Regions from separate parts of the Polaromonas sp. P3_B1 genome, predicted to be linked through region 2. Evidence: predicted binding sites of a transcription regulator. Region 2 holds the regulator's gene; the other holds the start of a gene.

What was found. Region 2 encodes sigma-54, which starts transcription at its own class of promoters, with help from an activator protein. Its sites were predicted from a motif close to TGGCANGNAANCTGCTTT; they were not measured.
Region 1: AC1DXS_RS02635 (ammonium transporter) is a predicted target of sigma-54. The motif match lies at 6,680-6,697, and genes of this name have one in related genera.

What each region holds. Positions count from the first base shown of each region.
Region 1 is NZ_JBFUGK010000003.1:37,283-45,315, reverse strand. It holds gene gatA (Asp-tRNA(Asn)/Glu-tRNA(Gln) amidotransferase subunit GatA) at 1-939, opposite strand, end outside; gene gatC (Asp-tRNA(Asn)/Glu-tRNA(Gln) amidotransferase subunit GatC) at 936-1,235, opposite strand; gene AC1DXS_RS02655 (rod shape-determining protein) at 1,541-2,584, shown strand; gene mreC (rod shape-determining protein MreC) at 2,646-3,572, shown strand; gene mreD (rod shape-determining protein MreD) at 3,569-4,087, shown strand; gene mrdA (penicillin-binding protein 2) at 4,274-6,349, shown strand; gene AC1DXS_RS02635 (ammonium transporter) at 6,750-8,033, shown strand, end outside.
Region 2 is NZ_JBFUGK010000001.1:140,619-146,373, forward strand. It holds gene AC1DXS_RS00630 (THUMP domain-containing class I SAM-dependent RNA methyltransferase) at 1-669, opposite strand, end outside; gene AC1DXS_RS00635 (RNA polymerase factor sigma-54) at 710-2,248, opposite strand; gene lptB (LPS export ABC transporter ATP-binding protein) at 2,436-3,218, opposite strand; gene lptA (lipopolysaccharide transport periplasmic protein LptA) at 3,234-3,851, opposite strand; gene AC1DXS_RS00650 (thiol:disulfide interchange protein DsbA/DsbL) at 4,263-4,925, opposite strand; gene AC1DXS_RS00655 (SPOR domain-containing protein) at 5,051-5,686, opposite strand; gene argS (arginine--tRNA ligase) at 5,743-5,755, opposite strand, start outside.

The DNA of each region.
Region 1 (8,033 bases), on a different contig from region 2:
GCTCACGTCCACCAGGGTGGCGCCCAGCTTTTCATACTCGGCCAGCGCGCCGCGCACGGCCGCCAGCACGTCGGGCGCGCAGCCGGCGCCGAAGAACTGCGTGGGCAGTCCGATGCGCAGGCCTTTGAGCGGCTTGTCGCTGCCGGGGCGCGCGGCGAGCAGGTCCGCCGCATAGTCGGCGGCGGGCAAATCCAGCGAGGTTGAGTCGCGGTCCGGATCCGGCCCGGCCATGGCTGACAGCAGCAGGGCGCAATCGAGCGCGCTGCGCGCCATCGGGCCGGCCTGGTCGAGGCTGGAGGCGAAAGCCACCATGCCGTAGCGCGAGCAGCGGCCGTAGGTGGGCTTGATGCCGGTGATGCCCGTCAGCGAGGCCGGCTGGCGTATCGAGCCGCCGGTGTCGGTGCCGGTGGCCGCGGGCACCAGACGCGCGGCCACGGCGGCGGCGGAGCCGCCCGAAGAGCCACCCGGAATGCGGCTGGTGTCCCAGGGGTTTTGCACGGGCTTGTAGGCGCTGTTGTCATTGCCCGAACCCATGGCGAACTCGTCGCAGTTGAGCTTGCCCAGCGTGACCATGCCGGAGCCCTCGGACCCCAGGTTTTTCACCACCGTGGCGTCAAAAGGGCTGCGGTAGTTTTCGAGCATCTTCGAGCCGGCGGTCGTCGGGAAGTCGCGCGTGACGAACACGTCCTTGTGCGCCAGCGGCACGCCCAGCAACGGCGTGCGTTCACCAGCGGCCAGGCGCGCATCGGCCGCCTTGGCCTGGGCCAGGGACACATCCGCGTCGGTCGCCAGGAAGGCGCCGAGCTTTTCCTGCTGGATGCGGGCCAGGAAGTGCTGCGTGGCTTCAACGCTGGAGACTTCGCGCGCGGCCAGTTTGGCGGCGAGTTGCGCGACGCCCAGGTCGTGCAGCGCGGTGTTGTTTGTGGTGGCGCCGCTCATTCGATCACCTTGGGCACAAGGAACAGGCCGTTTTCGACGGCGGGTGCGCTGACCTGGCTGGCCTCGCGCTGGTTGGGTTCGCTGGCGATGTCTTCGCGCAGTCGCAGGGCGACTTCGCCGATCACTGCTGCCGGGTGGGCCAGCGGCTCCACCCCTTCGGTGTTGACGGCCTCCATCTGCTCCACCAGGGCGAAAAAGCCGTTGATCTGGCTCAGGGTGTGCTCGACTTCGTCAGGGCGCAGTTCAAGCCGCGCCAGGTTGGCGACGCGGGCGATGTCTTGGGGTGTCAATGCCATGGGTAAAAATGAAGGAAAAATACAGCGGAATCCGCGGAAGTGACGGGAGAAAATTCCGGTGAAAAAGGGGGCTGAAACGAGGTGTAAAGCTGAAAAAACGGGCTGGCTAAAGCTATTGATCTATAGGGGATGCGTTATTATCCCGCCTTTGGTGTGAAATCAGGGTTGGATGCGGGCTTTAGGTGCTTTTTAGATGCCAGAAGCAGATTTCAGAGCGCCTCTGGCCCAACTTCCCCATAATTGCTGATCAATAAAAAGGCGATCGAGCAACGAAGTTCGCTCATGCCCCAACCGGACCCCTGCATATGTTTGAAGCATTTCGTCGGTATTTCTCCACCGACCTGGCCATTGACCTCGGCACAGCCAACACCCTGATTTTTGTACGCGACCGCGGTATTGTGCTGGATGAGCCCTCCGTCGTCGCCATCCGCCACGAAGGCGGCCCCCAAGGCAAGAAAACCATTCAGGCCGTCGGCCACGAAGCCAAGGCCATGCTCGGCAAGGTCCCCGGCAACATCGAAGCCATACGCCCCATGAAGGACGGCGTGATCGCCGACTTCACCGTGACCGAGCAGATGCTCAAGCAGTTCATCAAGATGGTGCACCCGCGCAGCCTGCTCAAGCCCAGCCCGCGCATCATCATCTGCGTGCCCTGCGGCTCGACCCAGGTTGAGCGCCGCGCGATCCGCGAAAGTGCCCTGGGCGCCGGCGCCAGCGATGTGTACCTGATTGAAGAACCCATGGCCGCCGCGATTGGCGCCGGCCTGCCGGTGTCCGAAGCCAGCGGCTCCATGGTCGTCGACATCGGCGGCGGCACCACCGAAGTGGGCGTGATCTCGCTGGGCGGCATGGTCTACAAAGGCAGCGTGCGCGTCGGCGGCGACCGTTTCGACGAAGCCATCATCAACTACATCCGCCGCAACTACGGCATGCTGATCGGCGAGCCCACCGCCGAAGCCATCAAGAAGAGCATTGGCTCGGCTTTTCCGGGTTCCGAAGTCAAGGAAATGGAAGTCAAAGGCCGCAACCTTTCCGAAGGCGTGCCGCGCAGCTTCACGATCTCCAGCAACGAAATCCTCGAAGCCCTGACCGACCCGCTCAACAACATCGTGAGCGCCGTGAAGAACGCACTGGAGCAGACCCCGCCCGAGCTGGGCGCCGACATCGCCGAGCGCGGCATGATGCTGACCGGCGGCGGCGCCTTGTTGCGCGACCTGGACCGCCTGCTGGCCGAGGAAACCGGCCTGCCGGTGCTGGTGGCCGAGGACCCGCTGACCTGCGTGGTGCGCGGCTGCGGCATCGCCCTGGAGCGCATGGACCGCCTGGGTTCCATCTTCACCTCGGAATAAGCCACACCGTACTTCATGTCGCAAGCCGGGGCATGAAGCGGGGCCAGCTTGACAGCGAACCATGCCCTTAGGAACCCTTGACAGATCCCCGCCGCCCTTTTTCAAGCAGGGGCCGTCGGCGCTGTCCAAGCTGATGTTCTTCAGCGCCCTGTCGCTGTTCCTGATGGTTGCCGACACCCGTTTTCGCATCACCCAGCCGGTGCGCGCCGCGCTGGCCACCGCGTTGTACCCGGTGCAATGGGTGGCGCTGCAGCCGGTGCGCGCCATCCGCGGCAGCGGCGAGTATTTCACCACCTTGAACCAGGCCAAGCTGGCCAGTGAAGAGGCCGGCCGCAAGCTGGCCTTGCAGTCGATGCGCGCCGGCCAGGTCGAGCAGCTGACCCAGGAAAACAACCGCCTGCGCAAGCTGCTGGGCCTGCGCGAGCAGCTGGGCACGCCGGTCATGGCCGCTGAGGTGCTGTACGACGCGGCCGACCCCTACACGCGCAAGGTGATCATCGACAAGGGCATGGCGCAGGGCATTGACCTGGGCTCGCCGGTGCTGGACGAGTCCGGCGTGCTGGGCCAGGTCACGCGCGTGCATCCGCTGGTCAGCGAGGTCACGTTGGTGGTGGATCGCGACCTGGCCATTCCGGTGCTCAACGTGCGCACCGGCGCCCGCAGCGTGGCCTATGGCGACCCGGCCGCCTCGGGCAGCGGGCTGGAGCTGCGCTTCATGGGCAGCAACTCGGATGTGCAGCAGGGCGACCTGCTGACCACCAGCGGCGTGGACGGCGTCTACCCGGCCGGCCTGCCGGTGGCGAAGATCAGCCGCATCGAGCGGCGCGCCGAATCGGCCTTCGCCAAGATTTACTGCGCCCCGCAGGCGCTGGTGACGGGCGCGCGGCACGTCATGGTGGTCAAGCCCGGCACTGGACAGATCCCGCCCCGGCCCGAGGCCACGCCTGAGGCTGCGCCCAAGAAGAAAGAGAAAGGGGCGGCCAAATGATCATGCGATCAGGCCAGCAGCTGCTGCTGCCCGCCAACCCGGTGTTCATCTGGTGCAGCCTCATCGCCGCGCTGCTGCTGGACATGCTGCCCCTGGGGCGCGTGCCCTGGATGCCCGACTTCCTGGCCCTGGTGCTGGTGTTCTGGAACGTGCACCAGCCGCTGCGTGTGGGCATAGGCGTGGCCTTCATGTTCGGCCTGGCCATGGATGTGCACCAGTCCTCGTTGCTGGGCCAGCATGCGCTGTCGTACACGGCGCTGAGCTTTTTCGCCACCATGATCCATCGCCGCCTGCTCTGGTTCACCGTGCCCTCGCAGGCCCTGCAGGTGCTGCCGCTGTTTGCCGTGGCGCACGGCGTGGAGCTCGTGATCCGCATGATAGGCGGCGGTATTTTCCCGGGCTGGATCATGCTGCTGGCGCCCCTGGTCGAGGCCTTGCTGTGGCCCATCGTGAGCGTGCTGCTGCTGGTGCCGCAGCGGCGGGCGCCGGACCGGGATGAGAACAGGCCGTTATGAGGCCCCCACGGTCGCTCACTGCGTGTAACTCCCTGCCCCCCGAGGGGGCCGCCCGCCTGCGGCCTGGCAAAGCCAGTTCCGCGGCTCATGCTGGCTTGCTTCGGCTCGCTTCGCATCGCCCTTGCCTTGACGGGGGGAATCATGCGCCTTGCAGGCACTTTGTGCGGGCTGTAGAGTCGCACCACCATGACTGAGTTGCGCAACGTTGAAGCCGACCTGTCGCGTTTTCGCGCGCGGGTGCTGGTGGCGAGCTTTGTGGTGCTGTGTGCATTCGCGTTGCTGGCGGCGCGGCTGGTGTACCTGCAGGTGTACCGCCATGCGGACCTGAACGAGCAGGCCGAGAGCAACCGCACGGCCATCGTGCCGATCGTGCCGAATCGCGGGCTGATTCTGGACCGCAACGGCATTGTGCTGGCGACAAATTACTCGGCCTATACGCTGGAGATCACGCCGTCCAAGGTTGAGAACCTCGAGGAAACGATTGCCGCGCTGGAAAAGGTGATCGACATCCAGCTTCGCGACAAGCGGCGCTTCAAGCGGCTGCGTGAAGAGGCGAAGAACTTTGAGTCGCTGCCGATACGTACGCGGCTGACCGATGAGGAAGTGGCGCGTTTTGCGGCGCAGCGTTTCCGCTTCCCGGGCGTGGACATCAAGGCGCGGCTGTTTCGCAGCTATCCCTATGGCGAGCTGGGCAGCCACGTGGTGGGCTATATAGGCCGCATCAACCAGGCCGAAAAAGAAGCCATCGAGGACAGTGACGACGAGGGCAATTACCGGGGCACCGACTACATCGGCAAGCTCGGCATCGAGCAGAGCTTCGAGCAGCAACTGCACGGCACCACCGGCGTCGAGCAGGTGGAGACCTCCGCCGGCGGTCGTGCCGTGCGCAAGCTGGCGACCAACCCGGCCACGCCGGGCCATACGGTCATGCTTTCGGTGGACATCCGGTTGCAGAAACTGGTGGAAGACATGTTCGGCGACCGGCGTGGTGCGCTGGTGGCGCTGGACCCGAAAACCGGCGACGTGCTGGCCTTCGTCAGCAAGCCGACCTTTGATCCCAACCTGTTTGTCGACGGCATCGATACCGAAAGCTGGCAGGCGCTCAACGAGTCCATCGACAAGCCGCTGCTCAACCGCGCATTGCGGGGCACCTACCCGCCGGGCTCGACCTACAAGCCCTTCATGGCCATGGCCGCGCTGCAGACCGGCGCCCGTGACCCCAGGACCATCATCAACGACCCCGGCTTTTACATGTTCGGCGGCCGCCGCTTCGGCAGTCCCGAAAACGAACGCGGCGGCCCCATGGACATGAACCGCGCCATCGTGGAGTCCAGCAACGTGTATTTTTATTCGCTGGCCAACGAGATGGGCGTGGATGCCATCCACGACTTCATGAAACCCCTGGGCTTCGGCCAGATCACCGGCATCGACATCAACGGCGAGGTGCGCGGCATCCTGCCCAGCCAGGCCTGGAAACGCGGTTACTTCAAGAGGCCGGAGCAGCAAAAGTGGTTTCCCGGCGAAACCATCTCGCTGGGCATCGGCCAGGGCTACAACAGTTTCACCATGCTGCAGCTGGCGCAAGCCACCGCGACGCTGGTCAACAACGGCATCAAGCACAAGCCGCGGCTGGTGATCGCCACGCAGGACTCGATGACGCGGGCGCTGACCCCGCAGCCCCTGGCGCCCGCCGAAGACCTGGGCTACAAGCCGGAAAACGTCGCCATCGTGCGCAAGGGGCTGCTCGGCGTCACCCAGGGGGGCACCTCGGCTCGGGTGTTTGCGGGCGCCGGCTACACGAGTGGCGGCAAAACCGGCACCGCCCAAGCCGTGACCATGGCCGCCAAAGGTAAATACAACAGCGCCAAGATGGAAGAGCACCAGCGCGACCACTCGCTTTACATCGCCATGGCGCCGGCGGAAGAGCCCAAGATTGCGCTGGCCGTGATCGTGGAAAACGCCGGCTGGGGTGCGGGCGCTGCAGCACCGATCGCGCGCCGGGTGTTTGACTTCATGTTGATGGGCCAGTATCCCACCGAGGAAGACATGGCGGCGGTGCAAAAAGGCCAAGCCGGGGCGCCCATAGGCAAACCACGTCGCATCGCCGATATGGCGGCGATGTTGCCGGGCGGCGCCGCAGTGGCCGCACCGGAGGCGTCCGGCGCCGCCGCCGCGCCCGTCAAGCCGGCGGTGCTCGCCTTGACCCAGGTGGCCGGCCGCAGCGCGTCGCCGCAGCCTCCCGCCTCGGCGGCAGGGCGTTGAGGCTCCGCCGCCAACTCGCGGGGCCATAAAAAAAGCGCTGGGGTTACCAGCGCTTTTTGCGGCAGGGCATCTTGTGGAATGCCTTGCCACTTGTGTACTTCTAGTGGCTCTCTCGTGTCTCCTCGGCTCCTCGCGTTGCGAGCAGCGAGGCTCGTCAGCAAGTCATCCAATGTAGCCCGTGCACTGGCTTAGTGCATTGGGGGTTTCCCGCCCCCGAACCCCGCGCAGCATGCCCGCAGCCGTGCCGGGGCACGCCACACCATGGCGCCCGCCTGCACCGTCTGCACGCATTTGTAATTAAAACTGTCTAAAAACCCCGCTACCAACCACTGGCATGAGTTATGCCTTTGCCCTCCGAATGTTACGGATTGTTGGCTGATTGCAAGAAAGGCGGGCATGTATGCACTTGAAGAGCTTTGCGGCGTGGGGTCTGTCGATCTGGGTCTGCATGGCCTGCCACCAGGCCATGGCACAAGCGCCCGCCGCACCGGCCGCCGCTTCCGCTTCGGCCGCGGCTGCGGCCAGCGCGGCCTCCGAAGCCGCAGCGACCGCAGCTGCTCCCACGGCACAGCCGGCGCCCCCCGCGCCTGCGGCGCCGGCTCCCGTGGCGGCCGCATCAGCCCCGCCGCCTCCCGCGCCCCTGACCCAGCCGGGCCTGGTGGGGGCCGAAACTCTCAACGGTGCCGACACCGCCTGGATGATGACGTCCACCGCGCTGGTGCTGCTCATGACGCTTCCGGGCATCGCCCTCTTTTACGGCGGCATGGTGCGCAGGAAAAGCGTACTCAATGTCATGGCAAGCGTCGTCGCCATCTGTGCTGTCGTGAGTCTCTTGTGGTTTGCCGTCGGCTATTCGATCGCTTTCACGCCCGGCAGCGGTGCCTGGGGCCATTACCTGGGCGGTGCCGAGCGCTTCTGGTTTGCCGGACTTGACTATGTGAAGGACGCGCAGAAGGTCGCGGTCAGCCACGTCGCGCCCAACATCCCGGAATCGGTTTACGCGATGTTCCAGCTGACCTTCGCCATCATCACCGCGGCGCTGGTGGTCGGCTCTTTTGTCGAGCGCATGCGCTTTTCGGCGATGCTGATTTTCATGTCGCTGTGGACGGTCGTCGTCTATGCCCCGATCGCCCATTGGGTGTGGGAGCCCAACGGCTGGCTGGCCCGCATGGGCGCGCTGGATTTTGCCGGCGGCTCGGTGGTGCACATCAATGCCGGTATCGCCGGGCTGGTCTGTGCCTATGCGCTCGGCCCGCGCCGCGGATACGGCCGTGAGCCCTTCACGCCCTTCAACCTGGGCCTGACCATGGCCGGCGCCGGCATGCTGTGGGTGGGTTGGTTCGGCTTCAACGCCGGCTCCGCCGTGGCCTCCGACGGCCGGGCGGGGCTGGCGATGGCGGTCACCCACATCGCGGCCGCGGCCGGCGCCCTGTCGTGGATGGCGGCCGAGTGGGCGGTGCGCGGGCGGCCCTCGCTGCTGGGCCTGTGCTCGGGCCTGGTGGCCGGCCTGGTCGCGATCACGCCGGCCGCCGGTTTTGTCTCACCGCGCGCGGCGCTGGTGTTCGGCGTGGCCGCCGGGCTGGCCTGCTACTGGGGTGCCACCGGCCTGAAGCGCCTGCTCGATGCCGACGACTCGCTGGACGTGTTTGGCGTGCATGGGGTGGGCGGCATTGTGGGCTCACTG
Region 2 (5,755 bases):
GGGCGCGATATTGCAGGCGATCTGCGCCGCTTCGATGGCGATGGTGCCCGAGCCGCAGCAAGGGTCGTACAGCGGCACACCGTCCTTGCACAGCTGGTCCCAGCCGCTGGCGGCGATCATCGCGGCGGCCAGGGTTTCCTTGAGCGGCGCGTCGCCCTTGTCTGCGCGCCAGCCGCGCTTGAACAGGGGCTCGCCCGAGGTGTCGATGTAAATCGTGACGGTGTCCGTCGTCAGGTGCACGTAGATGCGCACGTCGGGCCAGCGCGTGTCGACGCTGGGCCGCACGTCGTTGAACTTCGCGCGAAAACGATCGGCAATCGCGTCCTTGATCTTCAGCGCCGCGAAGTTCAGGCTGGTCAGCGGGCTGTGCTGGGCGGTGATTTCTACCTTGAAGGTCTGTTGGGGCGTGAACCAGATCTCCCACGCCACATTGGCGGCGGCGTTGTAGAGGTCTTGCTCGCTGCGGTACTGGTTGTGCTGCAGCTCGATGAGCACGCGCTGCGCCAGCCGGCTGTGCAGGTTGAGCTGCAGCGCGTCGCGCCAGGAGGCCTGCAACTGCACGCCGGCGCGCCAGGCCTTGCCCTGGAGGCCGGTGACGCGCTGCACCTCGGCGGCCAGCAGTGTTTCGACACCCGCGGCGCAGGGTAAAAAGAGTTGAAGTTGGTTCATGACTGACTTTGAGGGACGGGGCAGCGCTGCCTGATCGCGGCTAGAGTGATTTGCGTAAATTAGCCGGCGCGATGCGCAGGGCCTCGCGGTACTTGGCCACAGTGCGGCGCGCGCATTCGATGCCTTGCTCCTTGAGCATCTCGGAAATCTGGTTGTCGCTGAGCGGTTTTTTGGTGCTCTCGGAGGAGACAAACTGCTTGATCAGCGCGCGCACCGCCGTGCTGGAGGCGTTGCCGCCGGTTTCGGTGCCCAAGGCGGAGCCGAAGAAATACTTCAGTTCGAAGGTGCCGAAGGGCGTGCCCATGTATTTGGCGGTGGTCACGCGCGAAATTGTGGATTCGTGCAGGCCGAGCTCGTCGGCGATCTCGCGCAGCACCAGCGGGCGCATGGCGAGTTCGCCGTGCGTGAAGAAATTTTTCTGCCGCTCGACGATGGCGCTGCTCACGCGCAGGATGGTGTCAAAGCGCTGCTGGATGTTCTTGATGAACCAGCGCGCCTCCTGCAAGCGCTGCTGCAGCGCCTGGCCGTCCTGGCCTTTGTGCTGCTTGAGGGCGTTGGCGTAGATGTCGTGCACGCGCAGGCGCGGCATCACGTCGCCGTTGAGCGTGACCTTGAAGCCACGGCCCGACTTCACGACGATGACGTCGGGCACGACCAGGTTGCGCTCCACGTTCACGAAGCGGCGCCCGGGCTTGGGGTCGAGCCTGCCAATCACCGCGATCGCCCCCTTGATCGCGGCCTCAGTGAAGCCGCACAGGTAGCTCAGGCGCTTGACGTCGCGCTTGGCCAGCAGTTCCATCGGATGCTTGCACACGGCAATGGCGGCGCGGGTCTCTTCGCAGTCCTTGCAGTCGAGCAATTGCAGGCCCAGGCATTCGGCCAGGTTGCGCGCACCCACGCCGGCCGGCTCCATGTGGTGCAGCAGCTTGAGCGCCATGGCAAAGCGCTGCTCGAGGTCCTCGGCCTGCTCCAGGTCGCCGCCGGCGAGGCCGGCCGCGAGCGAGGCCAGGCTGTCTTCGAGGTAGCCGTCATCGTTGAGCGACTCGATCAGGAAATGCAGGGCCGCGCGGTCTTCCTCAGACAGGCGCAGGCCCAGCGACTGGCGGTGCAGATGGTCTTGCAGCGACTCATGGGCGCCCGCCAGGTCGGAGGCCTCGGCATCGCTTTCTTCATTGTTGTTCTTGCGCGCCGGCGCATCACTGCCCCATTCGCTGTCGTCGGGCGTGGTCTCGACAGTGCCGTCGCCTTCCCAGCTTTCCTCGAGCTTGGGCTCCGCGCTGGGCTCGGCTTCAGCGGCCGTGGAAATACCTGCGTCTTCCGCACCGCCGCCGGCCGTCGATTCCGCAGCCGATTCAAACTCGCGGCTGTCCTGGCTGACCGGCGTGTTGACATGCTCCAGCCCGAACTCCTCGCGCACCGCGGTTTCGTCCGACACCTCGAGAAACGGGTTTTCGTCGAGCATCTGCTCGACCTCCTGGCTCAGCTCCAGCGTCGAGAGCTGCAGCAGCCGTATCGACTGCTGCAGCTGGGGCGTCAGCGCAAGATGCTGCGAGACGCGGAGCGAGAGGCCTTGTTTCAAGGACTCCCCCCCGTTGGATGCTCACTTCGTGTAGCACCCTCCCCCCTACAGGGGGCGGCGCCTGTGGCCTGGCAAAGCCAGTTCCACGGCCCCCGCTTGAAAGACGATGGCAGGCGTGTCAATGTGGCGACGGCACTCTCGGAAGCCCGCACGTTAAGCGCGATGAACAACAAGGGGGAAACCATCTCTACATCTTGAAGTGCTCGCCCAAGTACACGCGGCGCACATCGGCGTTGTTCACGATCTCGGACGGCGTGCCCTGGGCCAGCACATGGCCGTCGCTGATGATGTAGGCGTGGTCGCAGATGCCCAGCGTTTCGCGCACGTTGTGGTCGGTGATCAGCACGCCGATGCCGCGCGACTTCAGGAAGCCGATGATGCGCTGGATTTCGATCACGGCGATGGGGTCGATGCCGGCAAAGGGCTCGTCAAGCAGGATGAAGCGCGGCTGGGTCGCCAGGGCGCGCGCGATCTCGACGCGGCGGCGTTCGCCGCCCGACAGCGCCGGTGCCGGCGAATTGCGCAAATGGTCCACGCGCAGGTCCTGCAGCAGGGCATCCAGGCGCGATTCGATGTCGGCGCGGCCCAGGGGTTTGCCATTCGCGCCCAGCTGCAACTCGAGCACGGCGCGCACGTTTTCTTCGACCGTGAGCTTGCGGAAAATCGAGGCTTCCTGCGGCAGGTAGCTCAGGCCCAGGCGGGCGCGCAAGTGGATCGGCATGTGCTCGACCGACTGGCCGTCGATGGAGATCTCCCCCGCATCGGCGCGCACCAGGCCCACGATCATGTAGAAGGAAGTCGTCTTGCCGGCGCCGTTGGGGCCCAGCAGGCCCACGACCTCGCCTTTTTGCACGGCCACCGAAACATCCTGCACGACCTTGCGGCTGCCGTAGGATTTTTGCAGCCCTTGTGCAACGAGGCGGCTGGGGGTTGCGGCCCGGGCCGCCGAAGTGTCAGTCACCACATCCATCTGTGCAGGTTCTTTCTAGTTCTTTTCATTGCCCAGCGTGGTGCTGGGGCGCAGGGCGGCCGGCGGGGCCGCTGGCACTGCGTTGGGTGCCGAGGCGGCGGCGCGCGGTGACAGCATGGCGCGTACGCGCCCGCTCGGGTTGGTGGCGGTGCGGTTTCCACCGTCCACGGTGAAGACGTCGGTGTTGTTGTCGTAGACGATCACGGAGCCGGTGGTTTCATCCACCAGGGTGGCGCCGTTGTAGCGGCGCACCACGGCGCGCTTGATGAATTTCACCAGGTCGGCGCGGCTGTCGTATTCGATGCGCTCGCCTTCGCCTTCGATGTATTCGTCCACGCCGTCCCGCTTCTTGCGGTAGAAGGCCAGCTTGCCGGGCGCCGCGATGGCCACCGCCTGCTGGTAGCCCTCGGGATCCTGGCTGACGTCGACCTGTGCGCCGCGCACGATGGTGGTGCCTTTGGTGATCACCACGTTACCGGTGAACACGCTGGTCTGCTTCAGGTCGTCATAGCGCAGGGCATCGGCCTCCGCATTCATGGGCTTGTCCCGGTCGGCTTTTTCGGCCCAGGCCGGACACGCCGCCCCCAGCGCCAAAGCGGCCGGCAGGATGAGGGAGTAAAGGGGGTGTTTCATAAGGCACGAATCTTGCTGCTTTGGGTTCGGCCATTGTAGCCATGCAAGCTGTGGGAATGGCTTGCACGGGAATAAAAAGGCCCCCACGCTCTCGCACTTCGTGTCGTCGCGAGGCCTTGCAGGCCGCGGCTCGCGAGACGCTTCGCCTCTGTCGCCCGTCCAAGCCTGCGCAGGCAGGCTTGGAGCCGCGGGCTCCAGCCCCTCGGGGGCCGCCCGCCTGCGGCCCGGCCCTTCGACAGGCTCAGGACAGGCCAAGGCCGGTTCCGCGGCTCATGCTGGTTGAAGAGTTCAGGAGGGTGCGGGAGGTATTTATCAGTGGGGGCCGCGGGACTGGCTTTGCCAGACCGCGGGCGCCCGCCCCCTTGAGGGGGGAACGGACTACACGAAGTGAGTCCGGACGGGGGTGCTACCTTATTTCTTGGTGCGGGACTGGGCGATCAGGTAGTCCGTGACCTGCAGCGCGCGGGGCATGCTTTGCGCGAGGGTGGCCGAGGTGTAGTAGCGCCCGGCAATGCCCAGCGCGGGCACACCGTCAACCTTGTAGATGTCCTGCAGCTGCGTAGCCTTGCGCACCTTGGTGGTGACGGTGAAGGAGTTGTACATCTCGACGAACTTGGCCTTGTCCAGGCCCTGTTTTTCGGCCCAGGTGGCGATGGAGTCGGCGGTGTTGAGCGCGAATTTCTCCACGTGGATGGCGTAAAACACCTTTTTGTGGAGTTCCTCGACCTTGCCCATGGCCTCGAGCACGTAAAAGAGGCGTTGCTGGGGTTCGAAGTCGGGACGGAAAGCCACCGGTACGCGCCGCACGGTCACATCCTTGGGGGCCTGCTTCATCCAGGCTTCAAGCGTCGGCTCAAAGGCATTGCAATGCGGGCAGCTGTACCAGAAGAACTCCACCACCTCGACCTGGCCGGCGGGCACTTCGGTGGGCGCGGGCTTGTCCAGCGACACGTAATCGGCGCCGTCCTTGAAGGCCCTGGCCTGGGCTTGCGCCAGCGTGGGCAGGGCGGCGATGCCACCGAGGCTGGCGACGGCTGCCGAAGCGGCTGAAAACGAAAACTCACGGCGTTGCATCAGATTCTTCTCCTGGTATGACGGAAATGTTGGGTGGGCCGTCCCTGCGGACGGCGGCCTCATGGTGCGGGGCACAGGGGTTTGTACACCCGCGCCGTTAAAAGTTCAGCTTATCGCCTCAATGCTCAGCGCTGCACACGGACCAGCGCCGTTTCGATGGAGTTGTTGTCCAGCCGCTCTTTGGCTTTGTCGGCGTCTTCCTTTTTGTCGAAGGGTCCAAGGCGCACACGGTATACGGTGCGGCCGGCTTGTTCACGCTCGCTGACCTTGGCCTGCATGCCCAGCAGCAACAGCTTGGCGCGCTGCTGTTCGGCGTCTTCAGGCGTGCGGAAGGCGCCGGCCTGGATGAAATAGCTGAAAGGGTCCGCGCTGGGGCTGGACGACAGGCCTTCTACTTTGGCCTTGGCCAAGTCGCCCAGCGGGTCGGCAGCAGGGGCGGGTTTGGCGGCGGCGGTTTTGGCGGGCGCGGAAGCGGCGGCCTTGGGCGCGGCGGGGTCGGGAACGGCGACGCCGTTCGGTTCAGGGGCTGCCGGTGCGGCCGGCGGCTTGGGCTGGTTCTTGCCGGCCAGCGGCGCGTTGGGATTCCAGTCCTTGTTCTTCTTGGCTTCCGCAGCGTCGCTGTCGGGATTGCGTGCCTGGCTCTTGTTCATGAAAGGCACGGGCACCTTGGTGATGTAGACCGCCACGGCGAGCGCGGCGCCCAGGCCGATCAGCGCGCCAATAACCAGACCCAGCAGGGTCCCGCCTCGTTGTGTATTCATTCCCTTGCCCACGTTCATTGCCTTGTCCTGAAAATCCGGGTGTTACCGGTGTGTGCTTACATCTTGCGC